3 regions of the Allobosea sp. UC22_33 genome follow, and region 1 is predicted to be linked to each of the others. Evidence: riboswitches for the same ligand, from Rfam matches in the RefSeq annotation. Region 1 holds a riboswitch; each other region holds the start of a gene.
What was found. Region 1 has a riboswitch for cobalamin ahead of ACFJGT_RS06820 (ABC transporter substrate-binding protein). Riboswitches for the same ligand answer to the same signal wherever they lie in the genome.
Positions count from the first base shown of each region.

Region 1 (5,722 bases):
AGCTCGCTCGGCTCCTGCGCCAGCGCACGGGCGATATGGACGCGCTGACGCTCTCCGCCTGAGAGCGTGTGCCAGAATTGATCGTGCCGCTCGGTGAGCCCGACCCGCGCCAGCGCCTCGTTGACGGCGGCCTCGTCGGCATCGTTCCAGGAGGCGAGCGCAGCACGATGCGGCGTGCGGCCGAGGCGAACGACATCGCAGACGGAGAGCTGGATCTCGGTCGTCGCCTGCTGCTCGACGAAGGCGAGGCGGCGGGCGAGATCGCGACGCGGTACGGCGGCGATGTCGTTGCCATCGAGCGTGACGACGCCGCTCGCGACATTGCGCAGGCGGCAGAGCAACCGGAGCAGGCTCGATTTGCCCGAGCCGTTCGGGCCGATCAGGCCGAGTACGCGACCGGGCGCCGCTTCCAGCGTCACGCCATCGACGATCATCCGGCCGCCGACACCCCAGCGGACCTCGCGGGTCGCGAGCGTCATGCCGGCCTCCTCATTGCGGTCTCCTGGCTCTGTAGAGGATCAGCGCGAAGACGGGGGCACCGAACAGGGCCGTCACCACGCCGATGGGCAGGATCTGCTGGGGGATCAGGACGCGGGAGAGGATATCCGCGAGGATCATGAAGATCGCGCCGATGACGAGGCAAGCCGGCAGCAGGCGGGCATGGCCCGAGCCGACGAGGAAGCGCGCGGCATGGGGAATGATCAGCCCGACGAAGCCGACCGTGCCGACGATCGAGACCATCACCGCCGTCATCACGGCCGTCGTGGCGAAGAGCACGACCTTCACCCGCGTCACCGCGACGCCGAGCGAGGCCGCGGCATCGACGCCGAAGGCGAAGGCGTCGAGCACCTTGGCGTGCAGCATGCAGATGCCGAAGCCGATGAAGGCGACCGGTGCCGCCATCCAGATGTCAGGCCAGCGCACGCCGCCGAAATTGCCGAGCAGCCAGAACATGACGCCCCGCGCCTGCTCGGCGCTGGCGAGCGTCGTCACGATCGTCGCCGTCGCGGCATTGAAGAGCTGGGAGGTGGCGACGCCAGCGAGGATGACGCGGTCGCTCGCGCCCCCTGCCCCCGCTGCCAAGAGCGCGACGACGACGAGCGCGGCGCAGGAGCCGATGAAGGCGCCGGCCGAGAGCGAGAGCACGGCACCGCCGATGCTGATTCCGAGAATGAGCACCGCCACGGCGCCGGTCGAGGCACCCGCCGAGATGCCGAGGATATAGGGCTCGGCCAGCGGATTGCGCAGCAGCGCCTGCAGGATCGCGCCCGACAGGGCGAGCGCGCCGCCGCATAAGCCTGCCATCAGCGCGCGGCTCAGGCGATAATCGAAGATCACGCCTTGCTGGATCGCGCTGACAGGGAAGTCGAGATCGAACAGCCCGTTGCCGAGCGCCTTCAGGGCCGTGTCGAGCGGGATGCGCATCTCGCCGATCGTCACCGCCAGCGCGACCGAGAAGGTCAGCGCCAGCAGCGAGGCCAGCGCGATGCCGATCCGCGCCGGCCAGTTCGGCCCATGGGCGGCGTGGCTCAACGCGAGATCCCGAAGCCGGCGATCGCCTTGGCGAGCGTCTCGATGCCGTCGACCGTGTCGAGCCCGGCGCGGGTCGCGCCGACATCCATGATGACGATGCGGCCATTCTTCACGGCGTCGAGCTTGCTGGCGACCGGGTCGGTCTTCAGGAACTCCAGCTTCTTCTCGATATCGTCGGCCGGGAAGCGGCGGCGATCCATCTTCACGGTGACGATCACGGCCGGATTGGCGGCGGCGATGCTTTCCCAGCCCACCAGCGGCCATTCCTCGTTGGTCGCGATGATGTTGCGGGCGCCGAGCTTCGACAGGATATAGGCGGGCACGCCGTTCTTGCCGGCCATGAAACCGTCGCCCTTGATGTCCTTGCTGGAGAACCAGACGACGACCGGCACGTCCTGCGCCTTCAGCTTGGCGACCTGCCCGACCGCCTTGTCCTCGCGCGCCTTGAGCTCTGCGATAAGCTTGTCGGCCCGGTCGGCGACATCGAAGATTTCGCCGAACTCGCGGATGTTGCGATAGACCAGCTCCATCGTGAACATCTGCGTGCGCACGCCGTCGCCGGCGCCGGAATTATCCTTGCCGACGCAATCGGTCGGCGAAACGTAACTCGGCACCTTCACCTTGGCGAACTGGTCGCGCTTGCCGACGATGCCGTTGGGCCCGACATGCCATTCGAACATCGCGGTGACGAGATCGGGCTCCTGCGCCAGCACGGCCTCGAAGCTCGGATCGTTGTCGGCGAGGCGCTTCACCTTGGCATTGACCGCCTCATAGGGCTTGGCCACCGGCGAAAACCAGACCGCCGTGCCGACGACGCGGTCGCCGAGGCCGAGCGCATAGAGAATTTCGGTCTGCGTCTGGCCGATCGCGACAACGCGCTTGGGCGCGGCGTTGAAGGTGATCGTTTCGCGGCAATTCTCCAGCGTCAGCGGATATTTGGTCGGCGCCGCGCTGGCCGTGCCTGCGGCGAGAGCTCCGAACAGCGCGGCGGCCGAGAGGCGGAACAGGTGATTCAACGGGCGCGCAGCCGGCATCGAGGCTATCCGAAATGTAACAATGTTGCATTTCTGATAGAGTGCGCGGCAGGCAGCCGTCAAGCCGCGCTGAGCGGCCTGAGTGGTGGTCTTCGTGAACATGAGTTTCATCGCTCCCCGAGATGACGGCCGGGGCAGCTTTGGGCATGTGGGGCGGGAGGCTGGCCGCAAGGGTCGCCATCGACACACAGGCTTCGGAACACCCCGTCCGAAAGACGTCTTCAACGACCGGGGCAGGTCTCCTGGCTCGCGGGTCGATGCCTGTTCCGCCCGGCCTTCCCGGCGCGTCTGGCGCCAGTGGACGATGGGTGGAGAGCTCGCCGCTTACAGTTGCGGGGGCAGCCTCGGCATTTGCGCGTGGCGCGCAGCACCGAATTCCCTCTTAGCTCCGGGAGCAACCCGGAGAACCTCGATCGGCGCCCACCCTATAAGGGTGCGGCGCTGCGTCAAGCGGACATCGTGTCAGAGGCTCGGCGTGCTGTAGAGCCGCTTGCCGCCCACGGATATCTCGACCTCCTGAAGGTAGCCGCGCAATGCGGTCGTCGCGACCTCGATGCCGAGGCCGGGCGCATCGGGGGCGGCGACCTGCCCGTTCGCGTCGCGCTCCAGATGGTTGGCGGAGATCGCGGTCGCGAGCGGCTTCGGCATCGCCGGATATTCGCAGATCTCGTGATCGGCCAGGCCGGCATAGGGCTGGAGCGAGGCCGAGAGCGCCAGATGCGAGGTGAAGGTGTGGTTGACGAAGGTCACGCCCTTGGCGACCGCATAATCCGCCACCGCCTTGGACGGGCCGATGCCGCCGATCCGGCCGCAATCGATCTGGACATAGCCGATGCCGCCATAATCGATGAGCTGTCGGGCCATCGACTCGTTATGGGCGCCCTCCCCGCCGGCCAAACGGACCTTGGGGCTGCGCTTCGCGAGGGCGCCATAGGCTTCGAGCGCGCTGGCGTGGAAGGGCTCCTCGAACCAGAGCGCGTTGGCCTTCTCCATCGCCGGCAAGCGGGCGGCGGCGCGCGCGACATCCTCGATGAAGATCTGTCCGGTATCGACCAGCAGGATGCCGTCCTGCCCCAACCCCTCGCGGGCTGCGACGAAATGCTCGGCATCGGCCTCGACGCTGCCGCGCCCGATCGGCCCCCAGCCAAACTTGGCGGCGCGGAAGCTGCGCTTCCGCGCATCGCGGGCGCGTTCGAGGGTCTCCTGCGCCGTGTCGCCGAAGAGGACCGAGGCATAGGGCGTCTTGGGGTGGCTTTTCGCGTATCCGAGCAGGCGCCAGACCGGCTCGGAGCGCATCTTGCCGAGGATGTCCCAGAGCGCCATCTCGACGCCGGAGAAGGTATGCGGCGCCTGCAGCAGGTCCATCGAGTTATAGGCGACGGCCGCCGCGATGCGGGCGATGTCCTCCGGGCTCTCCAGATTCTGGCCGAGCACGGAATCGGCCACCGGCCGGCAGACGCCATGCGACATCGGGCAGATGAAGGCGGCGATGGAGGGCAATGGCGCCGCCTCGCATTCGCCCCAGCCGACATGGCCGCCGGCGGCGACCCTGACCAGAAGCGCATCCTGGCTGCCATCGGCCTCGTCAGTGACGACGGGCATGGCGAGATAGAAGAAATCGACGGCCTCGATCCTGGGCACGGGTCCTCTCCTCACAGTTCGTAGATCGTGGCGCGGGGCGCGAAGGTGACGCCCTCGTCGAGCGGGTAGATCGGCCGGGCGCAGATGGTGTGGCCGAGGCTCTTCAGGTTGGCGGATGTCGCGCCGGGCGCGTCGATGTTGAAATTCCGCGCGCACCACTGGTCGAACATGCGGAATTCGGTGTGGGGCGACTTCACCACGATCAGGTCGAAATCGGTCGGGTCGATACCGTTGGCGTAGTACATCGCGCGGTCGAACAGGCTGACCGACCGGCTCATCACGACGACGGTGACATTGTCCCAGGTCAGCACGGCGGTCGGCCCGGCACTGAGCGGTGCCTTCATCGTCTCCAGCGCGGCTTCGCCATCGGAGAGCAGCTTGACCTTGGCTTTCACCGGCATCGGTGGGAAGCGCGCGGGATCGATCGAGCCGCCGAGCGCGACCTCGATCGTGGCGCCGACGCCGGCCTTGTGGGCGGCTGCCGCTGCCGGCGCATCGACGATCTGGGCCAGCACGCGCTTGCCATAGCCGGCCTCGCGCAAAGCGGCGAGGATGGCGTTGCTGTCGCCCGAGGCGCCGGAGGAGGTCGCGTCGGCGGCATCGGTGAAGATCACCGGGCCGTCGATGCTGCGGGCCTGGGCGATGGCGCGGTCAAGCGGGACGAGCTTGCCTTGCATGCGGAAGCGCAAGGGCCAGAACTCCTCGGCGAGCCGGACCGCCTCGCGCTCGGCCGTCTCCCTGTCGCCATCGGTGAGGATCAGCACCTGCGAGCAGAGCTCGGGCACGTCGGTGAAGGGGTTGCCGATCATGATGCCGGCCGCGAGCGCCCGCCCCTCCTCCTCCAGCCGGCGGCATTCGGCGAGAAGCTCGCCATAGCAGCCGGTCTTGGTGATGAGCTCGTCGCCGCGCACCAGGGCCGGGATGACGACGCGGGCGGCGACGGGCCGGATACCGCCGGCCATCAGCTTCAGCAGCAGTTCGGCGGCGCGGCGGCCGGTATCGGCGAAATCGACATGGGGGTAAGTCCAGTAGATCGCGAAGCCGTCCACGTTGCGCAGCATCCGGTCGGTCAGGATGCCGTGCAGGTCGAGCGAGATGACGATCGGCATGTCCGGGCCGACGCGCTGGCGCAGCTTCTCCAGCAGGTAGCCTTCGGGGTCGAGTTCGCCATCGGCACCCATCGCGCCATGGAGCGAGACATAGATGCCGTCGATGCGGTCGAGCTTCGCGAAGATGGCAGTGAGGATTTCCTCGGAGAGCTTCTCCCAGCCTGTGGCCGAGAGCGGGCCGGCGCTGCCGGAGCGCGCGCAGATCGTCGGCACGATCTCGATATCAGGCCTCGCCTCGAAGACCGCGAGCGCGCCGCCGAGTTCCTGGTTCTGGCCGCGCTGGACGTAGAGGCCGTCGCCATGGTGGATCAGGAAGTTCTCGTAATGCGACGGCAGCGGGTTGAAGGAGGAGATCTCCTGCTTGCAGTCGGCGATCAGGATGCGCTTCATCGGGCGGCTCCGGCG
Region 1 is NZ_CP170556.1:1,430,325-1,436,046, reverse strand. It holds gene ACFJGT_RS06830 (ABC transporter ATP-binding protein) at 1-479, opposite strand, end outside; gene ACFJGT_RS06825 (FecCD family ABC transporter permease) at 490-1,533, opposite strand; gene ACFJGT_RS06820 (ABC transporter substrate-binding protein) at 1,530-2,567, opposite strand; cobalamin riboswitch at 2,782-2,994, opposite strand; gene ACFJGT_RS06815 (mandelate racemase/muconate lactonizing enzyme family protein) at 3,030-4,208, opposite strand; gene ACFJGT_RS06810 (M81 family metallopeptidase) at 4,220-5,707, opposite strand.

Region 2 (5,722 bases), 1.2 Mb from region 1:
CCGGCCCCAGCGATCATGCGTGCGCAATTCCGGCAGGCTGCGATTGGCCTGCCGCGCCAGGTCCTGCACCGCTTGCGACCCGACATGCCCACCAACCACGCTCGCCTGCTCGCGGAACCAGCCGGCGCCGAACGTATCGAGGATGCGACCGAGGGCCGGATCGGCGGCGAAGGCGTCGTAATCCGCCAGCGCCGGCGCCTGGTTCAGCACCTCATGGGTGTCGTAGCCGTAAGCATCGAGGGTGGTCATGCGGCCTGTCCTTCACGGGAAATCAGTGCGGCGAGGGAGAGATCGGCCAGCGCCGCGGCGATCTCGCGGCCGCGCTCCGGCGTGATCGGACGGTCCGGCGAGAGCGGGCCGATCAGCGCCTCCATGAAGCCGCCGACGATCATCGCCGCGGCGGCATCGGGATCGACCGAGCGGAAGGCGCCCTGCCCTTCGCCTTCCACGACGAGCGCGCGAAAAATGCCGGCAATCTCGCGGCGATAGTCGAGCCGCGTCGCGTCGACAGCCGGATCGGCAGGCTCGGCGATCATCGACCAGGCAAGCCGCCGGTTGGCGAAGGCGCGCCGGGCGAAGGCTTCGACGGCAGCGGTCAGTCGTTCGGCCACGGGAGCGTCGCTCGCGGCGATCTCGCGCAATACGGCGAGTTCGCGCGACGACACGGCAGCGACGATCTCGGCCATCAATTCGGCTTTCGAGGCGAAATAGGAATAGACGCTGCCGGTCGAGACGCCGCTGGCCGCGGCAACCGCGGCGATCGAGGTCTCATGGAAGCCGACCTCCGCGACGATGCCGCGCGCGGCAGCGAGGATCGCCTCGCGCTTGCCGGCCTTGCGCGGCTGTTTCGGCTGAAGGCCGGTCATGGGCGATCTCGAAATTGAATTTGAATTCGGATTCAATTTGAAGAGATGTCTTGCCGCCGTCAAGAGACGGCGGTTGGGGCCCGCAGCGACGCGGAGCAACCGGAGGCTCAGATCGCCTACAACATGCCTTTGCGCTTCCTGATGTCGCGCCGCGGACCAGCGCAGCCCTCAGGAAGGCGGCGCCTCGCCGGTTCGGGCCGCCCCGCCGCGGCCGGCCCGACGCTCGACCGAGTGATCGATGACGAGCAGGACGAGCGCGAGGAGCGTGGCCGACAGCACGATCGCATGATCGCCGAGGCCGGCGGCGCAGCCGAGCGCGGCCGTGACCCATATGGCGGCCGCCGTGGTCAATCCCGTCGGCGTCGCATGGCCGCGGCGCAGAACAATGACGCCCGCGCCCAGGAAGCCGATCCCGGTCAACACGCCCTGGACGACGCGGCTGGCGGCGTCAGATTCGTTCGGTTCGCTGAAGATCGTCGCCGCGGCGGCCGTGCCAAGCCCGACCAGACCGAAGGTGCGGATCCCGGCCGCACGCTGCTTGTTGGTCCGTTCCCAGCCGACGACGATGCCGGCCGCCATCCCGGCCAGCAGCCTGAGCAGCAGATCCAGCTCTCCCCACAGAAAACCACTCATGGCCCACCCCCGAAAACGATGATCGAGGGCATGAACGCGCGAGGGCCGTTCGCGTTCGTTCTGCGGCAAAGGACCGGCAGCCGGCGAGGCAGCCTGCTAGAACTCGATCCCCAGCTGCGCCTTCACGCCGGCCGCAAAGTGATGCTTCACCAGCGTCATCTCGGTGACGAGATCGGCCGCCTCGATCAGCTCCGGCTTGGCATTGCGGCCCGTGACCACGACGTGCAGGTCAGGCCTGCGGGCAGACAGTGTCGCGACGACCTCCGCGAGCGGCAGGTAATCGTAGCGCAGGGCGATGTTGAGCTCGTCCAGCACCAGCAATCTGATCTCCGGATCGGCCATCAGCTCCCTGGCCTTGGCGAAGGCGCGCTCGGCGGCGGCGATGTCGCGGGCCTTGTCCTGCGTCTCCCAGGTGAAGCCCTCGCCCATGCTGTGCCAGCTCACCTGATCGCCAAAGGCTTCGAGCGCCCGACGCTCGCCGGTCGACCAGGCGCCCTTGATGAACTGCACCACGCCGATGCGCCAGCCATGGCCGAGCGCGCGCAGGATCAGCCCGAAAGCCGCGGTCGACTTGCCCTTGCCGGGGCCGGTATTGACGATGAGAAGGCCCTTCTCGACCGTCTTGGAGGCGACCTCGGCGTCCTGCACCGCCTTGCGCTTCTCCATCTTCGCCTTGTGGCGGGCGGCGTCATCGGTATCGGTCATCACTTCGCTCGTGTCACTTCACCTGCATCGGCAATCCGGCGACCATGAAGACCACGCGGCCGGCGCGCGCGGCAAGCGCCTGATGCAATCGTCCAGCCTCGTCGCGGAAGCGGCGGGCGAGCGCATTATCCGGCACGATGCCGAGGCCGACCTCGTTGCCGACCAGCACGAGCGGGCCAAAAACCCGCTCACAGGTAGAGATGAGAGCCGTCGTGGCAGCGACGGTGTCGCGCTCGGCCAGGATGAGGTTGGTCAGCCAAAGCGTCAGGCAATCGACGAGAACCGGCCGACCGGCGGGCATCGCAGCGATCGCCTCGGGAAGGTCGAGCGGAGCATCGACCGTATCCCAGCCGGACGGCCTGCGCGCGCGGTGCGTGGCGATCCGCTCCCGCATCTCGTCGTCATAGGCCTGAGCGGTGGCGATATAGGCCCAGGGCGCGGGCAGCGTTTCGATCAGCCCTTCGGCATAGCGGCTCTTGCCCGAGCGCGCGCCGCCCAGGACGAGGGTGAGATGACGCATTTCCCGAGGCATACCATTCGCCATGTTCCCGAGCCCCATCGCGCGAAACGCCGCTACGCGGCTCTCCGAGATCAAGGTTCGCAAGGAGTGGAGCGTCTGCATTGCACAGCAGCACGACGAAGGCTAATGATCGTCGCTGACGGTGCCTCCGCGAGGAGGTGAAAAGGGAACGCGGTGCGGGCTTGCTTTGCCCAATGCCGCGGCTGCCCCCGCAACTGTAAGCGGATGTCCTTCGCCATCGGCCACTGGAGCGCTCGCTCCGGGAAGGCGGCAAAGGGCGCGAAGTCCGCGAGCCAGGAGACCTGCCGTCGACCCGCAGAGATCCAACCGGCTGCCGGCGGGGCGGCCACGGAGAACGCATATGAACACCGTTTCGGTTTCCACCCCCAAACTCAGCGTTTCGGAACGCGTCAAGGCGGTTACCGCCGCGCTCGTGATCGGCATCGCGCTGATCTACACGACCGGCTTCGCGGCCTCGACCGACGTCCACAACGCCGCGCACGATACCCGCCACGGCCTCGCCTTTCCCTGCCACTGAGGGAAAGCACCCATGGTCACGCGTGTTCTCACGGTCAGCATTCTGGCCGGGCTTCTGGCTGGCTTGATCGTCGCCGCCCTGCAGAATGTCACCACCACCCCGCTGATCCTCAAGGCCGAGACCTATGAGGCGGCGCTCGCGCTGAAAGCGCCGACGCTCGCCGCCTTCGACGGCGAGGCGAAACTCATCCTGGCGCATGGCCCGGCCGGCGATGCGCCCGGCCACGACCATGCCGAATGGAAGCCGCAGGATGGCCTCCAGCGGACGCTCTTCACCAGCGCCGTGACGATCGCGACCGCGATCGGCTTCGCAGGCTTGCTGCTCGCCGGCATGATCGCGGCCGGTGACAGGATCGACCAGCGCAGCGCGCTCGTCTGGGGTGCCTGCGGCTTTCTCGCGCTCGGGCTCGCGCCGGCGATGGGACTGGCTCCCGAACTGCCGGGCGCTGCCTCCGCTGCATTGGAGCAGCGCCAGCTCTGGTGGCTCTGGACCGCCATCGCCACCGCGATCGGACTGTTCCTGTTCCTGCGCTTCGAGCAGCCCTGGCTCAAGCTTGTGGCCATCGTCCTGATCCTGCTGCCGCATGTCGTCGGCGCCCCGCACCCGGCCGCGCCGGAGAGCAAGGTTCCGGCCGAGGTCGCCGCGCATTTCGCGTCGCTCTCGCTCGGCATCCAGGCCGCGCTCTGGCTCGCCACTGCCTTCATGGTCGGCGTGCTCTGGCCCTGGGCGAGCCGCCGGGCCGCTGAAGCCTGAGGCAAGCCATGTCCGAGGGCGACCTCACCATCCATGTCTGCACGGCCTGCCGCCGCGCCCGCGCCGATCTCCCGGAGGGTTACGACCAACCGGGACTGGCGCTGGCCGAGCGCCTCGCCGCGCAGCTCGCAGCCAAGGGCAGCACGATCCCCGTGCTGCCCGTCGAATGCCTCGCCGTCTGCAAGCGGCCCTGCACCATCGCGCTAAGCGCCGATGGCAAATGGACCTATCTGATCGGCGATCTCGACACCGACACCCATCTCGACGAGATCGTCGGCGCGGCGGAGGCCTATGCCGCCAGCGCCAACGGCATCGTTCCCTGGAAAGAGCGGCCCCAGTCCTTCCGCAAGGGCGTGGTCGCGCGCGTGCCGCCTTTGCCGGCGCGCCAGCAAGGATGACATCATGAACGCTCCGCAGAATACGAACCTGGGCAAGGTCCCTTGCACGATCATCACCGGCTTCCTCGGCGCCGGGAAGACGACGCTGGTGCGCCATCTCCTCGAGAACGCGCAGGGCAAGAAGCTCGCCGTGCTCGTCAACGAGTTCGGCGATCTCGGCTTCGACGGCGAATTCCTGAAGGGCTGCGGCATCGCCGGCTGCAGCGACGAGGACGTGGTCGAGCTGCCGAACGGCTGCATCTGCTGCACCGTCGCCGATGATTTCGTGCCGGCGCTGGAAAAGCTGCTCAACCGGCCGAACCCGCCCGAGCACATCCTGATCGAGACCTCCGGCCTCGCCCTGCCGAAGCCGCTGGTCCAGGCCTTCAACTGGCCGGCGATCCGCTCGCGGGTCACCGTCGACGGCGTCATCGCGGTGGTCGACGGCCCGGCGGTGGCCGAGGGCCAGTTCGCCGATGATCCCGAGGCGCTTGCCGCGCAGAAGGCTGCCGACGCCTCGGTCGATCACGACAACCCGCTGGAAGAGGTGTTTGAGGACCAGATCCTCTGCGCCGACCTGATCCTGCTCAACAAGAGCGATCTCGTCGACGAGGCCGGCCGCGCCCGCGTCAAGGCCGAGATCGCCGAGCATCTGCCCAAGGCGATCAAGATCGTCGAGACCTCCCATGGCAAGGTCGAGCCGGCGCTGATCGTCGGCCTCGGTGCCGCTGCCGAGAGCGATCTCGCCGCCCGCCCCTCGCATCACGGCGAGGGCGAGCATGACCACGACCATGACGATTTCGACTCGGTCGCCGTCCCGCTCCCGGCCGGCTTGTCACCCGAGGAGCTCACGGCGCGCGTCGCCAGGGCGGCCGAGGCCGAGGGCGTGCTGCGGCTGAAGGGCTTCACCGCCGTGCCGGGCAAGCCGATGCGGCTCGTCGTGCAGGGCGTGGGCCGGCGCGTCGGCCATCACTTCGACCGGGCCTGGGGCGCGAGCGAAGCGCGCGACGGGCGCCTCACCGTGATCGGCCTCAAGGGCTTCGATCTCAAGGCCGTGGAAGCGGCTCTCGCGGGGGCGTAACATCGGCCGATGCACCTTCTCCCAACCAGCGAGATCAGGCTCGACGACGGCGAAGACGCAGTCGATCTCGCCCTGCCGCCGGGAGATGTGCTCGTCCTGTCCTTCACCGACAGCGACCTTTCGGCGCTGGCGGCGGCGGCCCGTACGCATGCGGAACCTTTGTCGTCATGGTCGGGCGCGTCCCGACCATCCACGTCTCCTTTCGGCGAGGACGATGCTCAAGGCGTGGATGCTCGCCACAAGGGCGAG
Region 2 is NZ_CP170556.1:234,966-240,687, reverse strand. It holds gene ACFJGT_RS01160 (acyl-CoA dehydrogenase family protein) at 1-249, opposite strand, end outside; gene ACFJGT_RS01155 (TetR/AcrR family transcriptional regulator) at 246-866, opposite strand; gene ACFJGT_RS01150 (MgtC/SapB family protein) at 1,035-1,568, opposite strand; gene cobO (cob(I)yrinic acid a,c-diamide adenosyltransferase) at 1,596-2,204, opposite strand; gene cobU (bifunctional adenosylcobinamide kinase/adenosylcobinamide-phosphate guanylyltransferase) at 2,218-2,724, opposite strand; cobalamin riboswitch at 2,848-3,049, shown strand; gene ACFJGT_RS01135 (CbtB domain-containing protein) at 3,086-3,262, shown strand; gene ACFJGT_RS01130 (CbtA family protein) at 3,275-4,015, shown strand; gene ACFJGT_RS01125 (DUF1636 domain-containing protein) at 4,024-4,413, shown strand; gene cobW (cobalamin biosynthesis protein CobW) at 4,418-5,473, shown strand; gene cobN (cobaltochelatase subunit CobN) at 5,483-5,722, shown strand, end outside.
Region 2: another riboswitch for cobalamin. It lies ahead of ACFJGT_RS01135 (CbtB domain-containing protein); the one in region 1 lies ahead of ACFJGT_RS06820 (ABC transporter substrate-binding protein).

Region 3 (5,722 bases), 1.3 Mb from region 1:
TTCCGCTGCTGGGCTAGAGCATGGACATCCTGAACCAGTTGCTTGGCGGGTTCGCGGTTGCCTTGCAGCCGATGAACCTGTTCTGGGCCTTCATCGGCTGCGGCCTCGGCACGGCGGTCGGCGTCCTGCCCGGCATCGGTCCCGCGCTGACCATCGCGCTGCTCCTGCCCGTCACCGCGCAGGTCAACCCGGCCTCCGCCTTTATCATGTTCGCCGGCATCCTCTACGGCGCGCTCTATGGCGGCTCGACCACCTCGATCCTGCTGAACACGCCGGGCGAGAGCGGCTCGGTGATGACGGCGCTCGAAGGCAACCGCATGGCCCGTCGCGGTCGCGGTGCCGCGGCACTGGCGACGGCCGCGATCGGCTCCTTCGTCGCTGGCACGATCGGCACGCTGGCGTTGACCTTCCTCGCGCCGGCCATTGCCGAGCTCGCCTTCGTCTTCGGCCCCGAGGATTATTTTGCGCTGATGATGCTGTCCTTCACCTCGGTCGCCGTGGTGATGGGGCGCTCGATGGTGCGCGGCTTCGCCGCCCTGTTCTTCGGGCTCGCGCTCGGGACGATCGGCATCGATACCCAGACCGGCCAGACCCGCATGGTCTTCGGCACGCTCGAACTGCTCGACGGCATCTCCTTCACCGTCGTTCTGGTCTCGCTCTTCGCGATCGGCGAGACCCTCTATGTCGCAAGCCGGCACAGCGCCGCGCCGGCCGCGATCAATCCGCTCTCCGGCGGCAGCTGGATGACCAAGCAGGACTGGAAGCGCTCCTGGAAACCCTGGCTGCGCGGCAGCGTCATCGGCTTCCCGATCGGTGCGCTGCCGGCGGGCGGCACGGAAATCCCGACCTTCCTGTCCTATGCACTGGAGCGCCGCCTGACCAAGCATCCGGAGGAGTTCGGGCAGGGCGCGATCGAGGGCGTCGCCGGGCCCGAGGCCGCCAACAACGCGGCGGCGGCCGGCATCCTCGTGCCGCTGCTGACGCTCGGCCTGCCCTCGACGGCGACGGCGGCCGTGCTCCTTGCCGCCTTCCAGAATTACGGGCTCCAGCCTGGCCCGCTGCTCTTCGCGACCAATCCCGACCTACTCTGGGGCCTGATTGCCTCGCTCTATATCGGCAACGTCATCCTGCTGATCCTCAACCTGCCGCTGGTCGGCATCTGGGTCAGGCTGCTGCTGATCCCCCGGCACTACATCTATGGCGGCATCGTCGTCTTCGCGATGGTCGGCGTCTGGGGCCTCTCGACCTCCTGGATGGACCTTGCGCTGATGGGCGGCCTCGGCCTCGTCGGCTATGTCGCGCGGGTCCACGACTTCCCGATCGCGCCGGCCCTGATCGGGCTGATTCTCGGCCCGCAGGCGGAAATCCAGCTTCGGCGCGCGCTCGCCGTCAGCCAGGGCGACTGGAGCGTGCTGGTCGGCACGCCGATCGCGGCGACGCTGCTCGCGATTGCGGCGCTGGTCCTGATCGTGCCGCCTTTGCTCGCCTACCGTCGCCGTCGCGCCGAGGCCGTGGGGCAATCGGCCGCTGCTGCCGGCTGAACCGGGTCAGCGCTTCCCACCGCTCCGCCGCTTGCCCGGCTGGGCGCTCTCGCTTGCGGAGAGCGCAGCCTGCAAGGCGGTGCGCGCCGCACGGATATGACGGCGCATCAAAATCTCGGCGAGTTCGCCATCGCGATGGCTGATCGCTTCGGTGATCCGCATATGCTCGCCCCAGGCCTCGCGGCCTCGCCCCGGCACGGTGGAGTGCAGGCGCCGGCACAGACGCAGGCGCGGATAGAACTGCTCGCAGAGCAGTTCGGCCAGGATCGGGTTGCCGCTGCCCTTGGCAATGCGGCGGTGGAAATCCGCCTCGGGCTCGTCCTGGAGATAGGCGCCCATCGGATTGCGCTCGATCTCGCCGCGATGGCCCCGGACCAGCGCGTCCAGCGCCGCGATCTCGGCCTCGCTCATGCTTTCGGCCGCGAGGCGGGCGGCCATGCCCTCGGTCGCCTCGCGCACGTCGAGCAGGGCGAGGAACTCGGCCGCGCTCGGCTCGGCGACGCGGGCGCCCTGGTTGGCGACGTAGGTGACGAGCCCACGCTCCTGCAGACGCCGGATCGCCTCGCGCACCGGCGCGCGGCTGACGCCGAAACGGCGCGCGATCGCAGGCTCGCTCAACTTGGCGCCGGGCGCGATCTCTCCGGAGACGATGGCGAAGGAGAGATCATCGTAGAGTTTGACGGTGACGCCCACGCTCGCGGGGGGCAAAGTCTCGGCCAGCATCGAGCGGGTGCCTATCTGCTTCTGATCGACGGAGTATAGCGCAGCCGCCGCGATTGCCGAGCCTGTTCATGGCCGCGATCGCGATACGGCAGCCGTTTGACGTCGCCACTTTTTCGCCCTACTCGGGAAACCGACGGTTCCCTCACGGGATCAAAAGGGAACGCGGTGCGGGTGGCGAGCCACCCCATGCCGCGGCTGCCCCCGCAACTGTAAGCGGCGAGCCTTTCGCCATACGCCACTGGGGCCTCGGACCTGGGAAGGCGGTGAAAGGCACAGACCCGCGAGCCAGGAGACCTGCCGTCAGCCGTGGTCACACGCGGACACGTTCGGCCGGGGTGCGCCGATCGCGGATTCGACTGTTCGCCGTCTTTCGAGCGGCTGATGGGAGATCGCGTTCGCGGTGACGTGCCACTGACGTCAACGCCCGAGGTCTCCATCGTGAACGTTTTCTCCCCGGCCGCCGGATGCGGCCGCCTGCTGTTGTCCGCTTCCTGCCTTGCCATCCTGGCCTCCGCTGGCCCGGCTTTTGCCCAGAACGCGCCCGCCACCGTGGCGCTCGACGAGATCGTCGTCAGCGCCACGGGAACGCCGACCCCGGCGCGCGAGATCGCCAGTTCCGTCACGGTGATCACCGCGAAGGAGATCGAGCAGCAGCAGCGCCGCACTCTGCCGCAGGCGCTGGCCGCCGTGCCCGGCCTCAACATCGTGCAGACCGGCGGGCCGGGCGGCCTGACCTCGGTCTTCATGCGCGGCACCAACTCCAACCACGTCAAGAATTCTGATCGACGGCATCGAGGCCAATGATCCCTCGGCGCCGAACCGTGCCTTCGATTTCGGCTCGATGCTGACCGAGGATATCGAACGCATCGAGGTGCTGCGGGGCCCGCAGAGCGGCCTCTACGGCGCCAATGCGATCGGCGGGGTCATCTCGGTGACCACGAAGCGCGGCGAAGGCCCGCCGAAGATGACGGCGCGCGTCGAGGCGGGCTCGCATGGCACATTCAGCCAGTCCGCCGGCTTCAGCGGGGGCGATGCGCGCTTCAACTATGCCTTCAACGCCAGCCATTTCCGGGCCGACGGAACCGAGGTGACGCCGCCGAACCTCGTGCCGCCCGGCCGCCGGATCAATCCGAACATCTTCGACAATTACAGCTATTCGGGGCGCCTCGGCTTCGCGCTGACGGACACGCTGACGCTGAACTGGGTCGGTCGCTACCAGGACGGCCAGCTGCGCTATACCGGCGATACCGGCTTCCCGAGCAAGCCCTCGCCCTATCGCTCCCTGCAAAACTATGCGCAGGCCTTCACCCGTGGCGAAGTGGTCTGGGACCCGCTTAGTGGGCGCTTCGTCAATACCTTCGGCGTCTCCTATTCGCGGCAGGACAGGGGAACGCGCTCGGCGTCCGCGGTAACCGGCCTGCTCGGCCTGCCCAACCAGAGCCTCGGCGAGCGCACCAAGCTCGACTGGCGCGGCAATCTCGAGATCACCAAGGGCCACAACCTGATCGCGGGCCTGCAATATGAGCGCGAGCGGCTCGACACCACGAGCCTGATCGCCTCGAACGGCAACAAGGCCGCCTATCTCGAATACCAGGGCAATATCGAGGATCGCTATTTCCTGGCGGCCAATATTCGCCACGACCATGACGACAGCTATGGCGGCCACACGACCTACCGCGTCGCGCCGGCCGTCATCATTCCCGGCACGCAGACCAAGCTGAAGGCGAGCTACGGCACCGGCTTCAAGGCGCCGACGCTGAGCGAACTCTTCATCGACTACCGCCCCGGCTACAACTTCTTCGGCAACCCGAACCTGAAGCCCGAGGAAAGCCGCGGCTGGGATCTCGGCTTCGAGCAGCCGCTCTTCGACAAGCGCCTGCAACTCGGCGCGACATGGTTCCAGAACGATATCGAGAACCTGATCGTCACCAACACCAGGCGCGATTCCTACGCCAATATCGGCAAGGCCAGGACGAAGGGCGTCGAAGCCTTCGCCGCGCTGGAAATCTCGCCGCAGTTCCGCATCCGCGCCGACTACACCTTCACCCTCGCCAAGGACGAGGTCGCCAGGCAGGAACTGCTGCGCCGGCCGCGCCACAAGGCGAGCATGACCGCGACCTGGACGCCGACCGACAAGCTCAGCCTCTCGGCGACGCTGATCCATATCGGTTCATGGGTCGACGGCAACCGCGACTTCTCGGTCCCGCGCATGCGGGCGAAGGGCGCGACGCTGGTCAATCTCGCCGCCGAATACAAGGCGACCGACAAGGTGACGGTGTTCGGGCGGGTCGATAACCTCTTCGACAAGCGCTGGGAGAATCCGGTCGGCTTCCTCGTGCCGGGCCTCGGCGTCTTCGGCGGTATCAAGGTGGCCATCGGCGGATGACGTTTCCTCGGGTCCTGCGGCTCCTGCGCGGAGCCTGCCTGATCGCCGTCGCGCTCTCGGGCGCGATGGCATCCGGCTCGGCCGCTATGGAGCGGCCCGCACGCATCGTCTCGCTCAACATGTGCACGGACGAACTCGTGCTGCGTCTGGCCGAACCCGCACGCATCGCTTCGGTGACATGGCTGTCGCAGGACCCGCGCAACGCCAATATGGCACAGGTCGCACGCCGTATCCCCGCCAATCACGGCCTCGCCGAAGAGGTGCTGGGCTTCAAACCCGATCTCGTCGTCGCCGGCACTTACACGACCCGCGCCACGGTTTCGCTGCTCGGGCGCGTCGGCGTCGGCGTCAGGGAATTCGGCGTTCCCCGCAATCTCGCGGAGATGAAGACGCAGATCGCCGAGATGGCCGATCTGCTCGGCGAGCCCGCGCGCGGGCAGGCGCTGCTCGCCGAAATCGAACAACGCCTTCAGGCGCTCGCGGCGCGCCGCGTCGACAGGCCGTTGCGGGCGATCGTGCTGCGCCCCAGCGGTTTCACGGTCGGCCGCGGTTCGCTCGTCGACGAAATCCTGACCCGTGCCGGCCTCATCAACATCGCCGCGGAGCTGGGCGTCGAGAGCTACGGCCAGATCGCGCTCGAAACCGTGGCGCTCGGTGGCGCCGAGATCCTGATCCTGAACGAGACCCCGGACGGTCCGCCGTCGCTGGCGCACGAGATCCTGCATCATCCCGTGATCGACCGGCTCGGTGGTCGCCTGAAGCTCGTCGCGCTGCCGTCGCGGCTCTGGACCTGCGCCGGGCCGAGCGTGCTCGACGCGATCGAATTGCTGGTGCGTGCCGTGGAGGAGAAGCGATGACGCCGGATGCTTCACCCGGCTTCAGGCCGGCGCCGCTGCTGGGATCGCTCGCCTTCGCCACTCTGGCGATGACCGCGATCTCCATGGCCGTCGGCTATGCGCCTCTACCGCTCGGCCCGGCGGTGACGGACCTCCTCGCGGGGCAGAAAAGCCTGCCGGCCCTGGTGCTCTATGAACTGCGCCTGCCACGTGCCCTGCTCGGCGCCCTCGTCGGT
Region 3 is NZ_CP170556.1:107,898-113,619, forward strand. It holds gene ACFJGT_RS00510 (tripartite tricarboxylate transporter TctB family protein) at 1-17, shown strand, start outside; gene ACFJGT_RS00515 (tripartite tricarboxylate transporter permease) at 21-1,541, shown strand; gene ACFJGT_RS00520 (GntR family transcriptional regulator) at 1,548-2,264, opposite strand; cobalamin riboswitch at 2,382-2,581, shown strand; gene ACFJGT_RS00525 (TonB-dependent receptor plug domain-containing protein) at 2,703-3,068, shown strand; gene ACFJGT_RS00530 (TonB-dependent receptor plug domain-containing protein) at 3,055-4,650, shown strand; gene ACFJGT_RS00535 (ABC transporter substrate-binding protein) at 4,647-5,507, shown strand; gene ACFJGT_RS00540 (FecCD family ABC transporter permease) at 5,504-5,722, shown strand, end outside.
Region 3: another riboswitch for cobalamin. It lies ahead of ACFJGT_RS00525 (TonB-dependent receptor plug domain-containing protein); the one in region 1 lies ahead of ACFJGT_RS06820 (ABC transporter substrate-binding protein).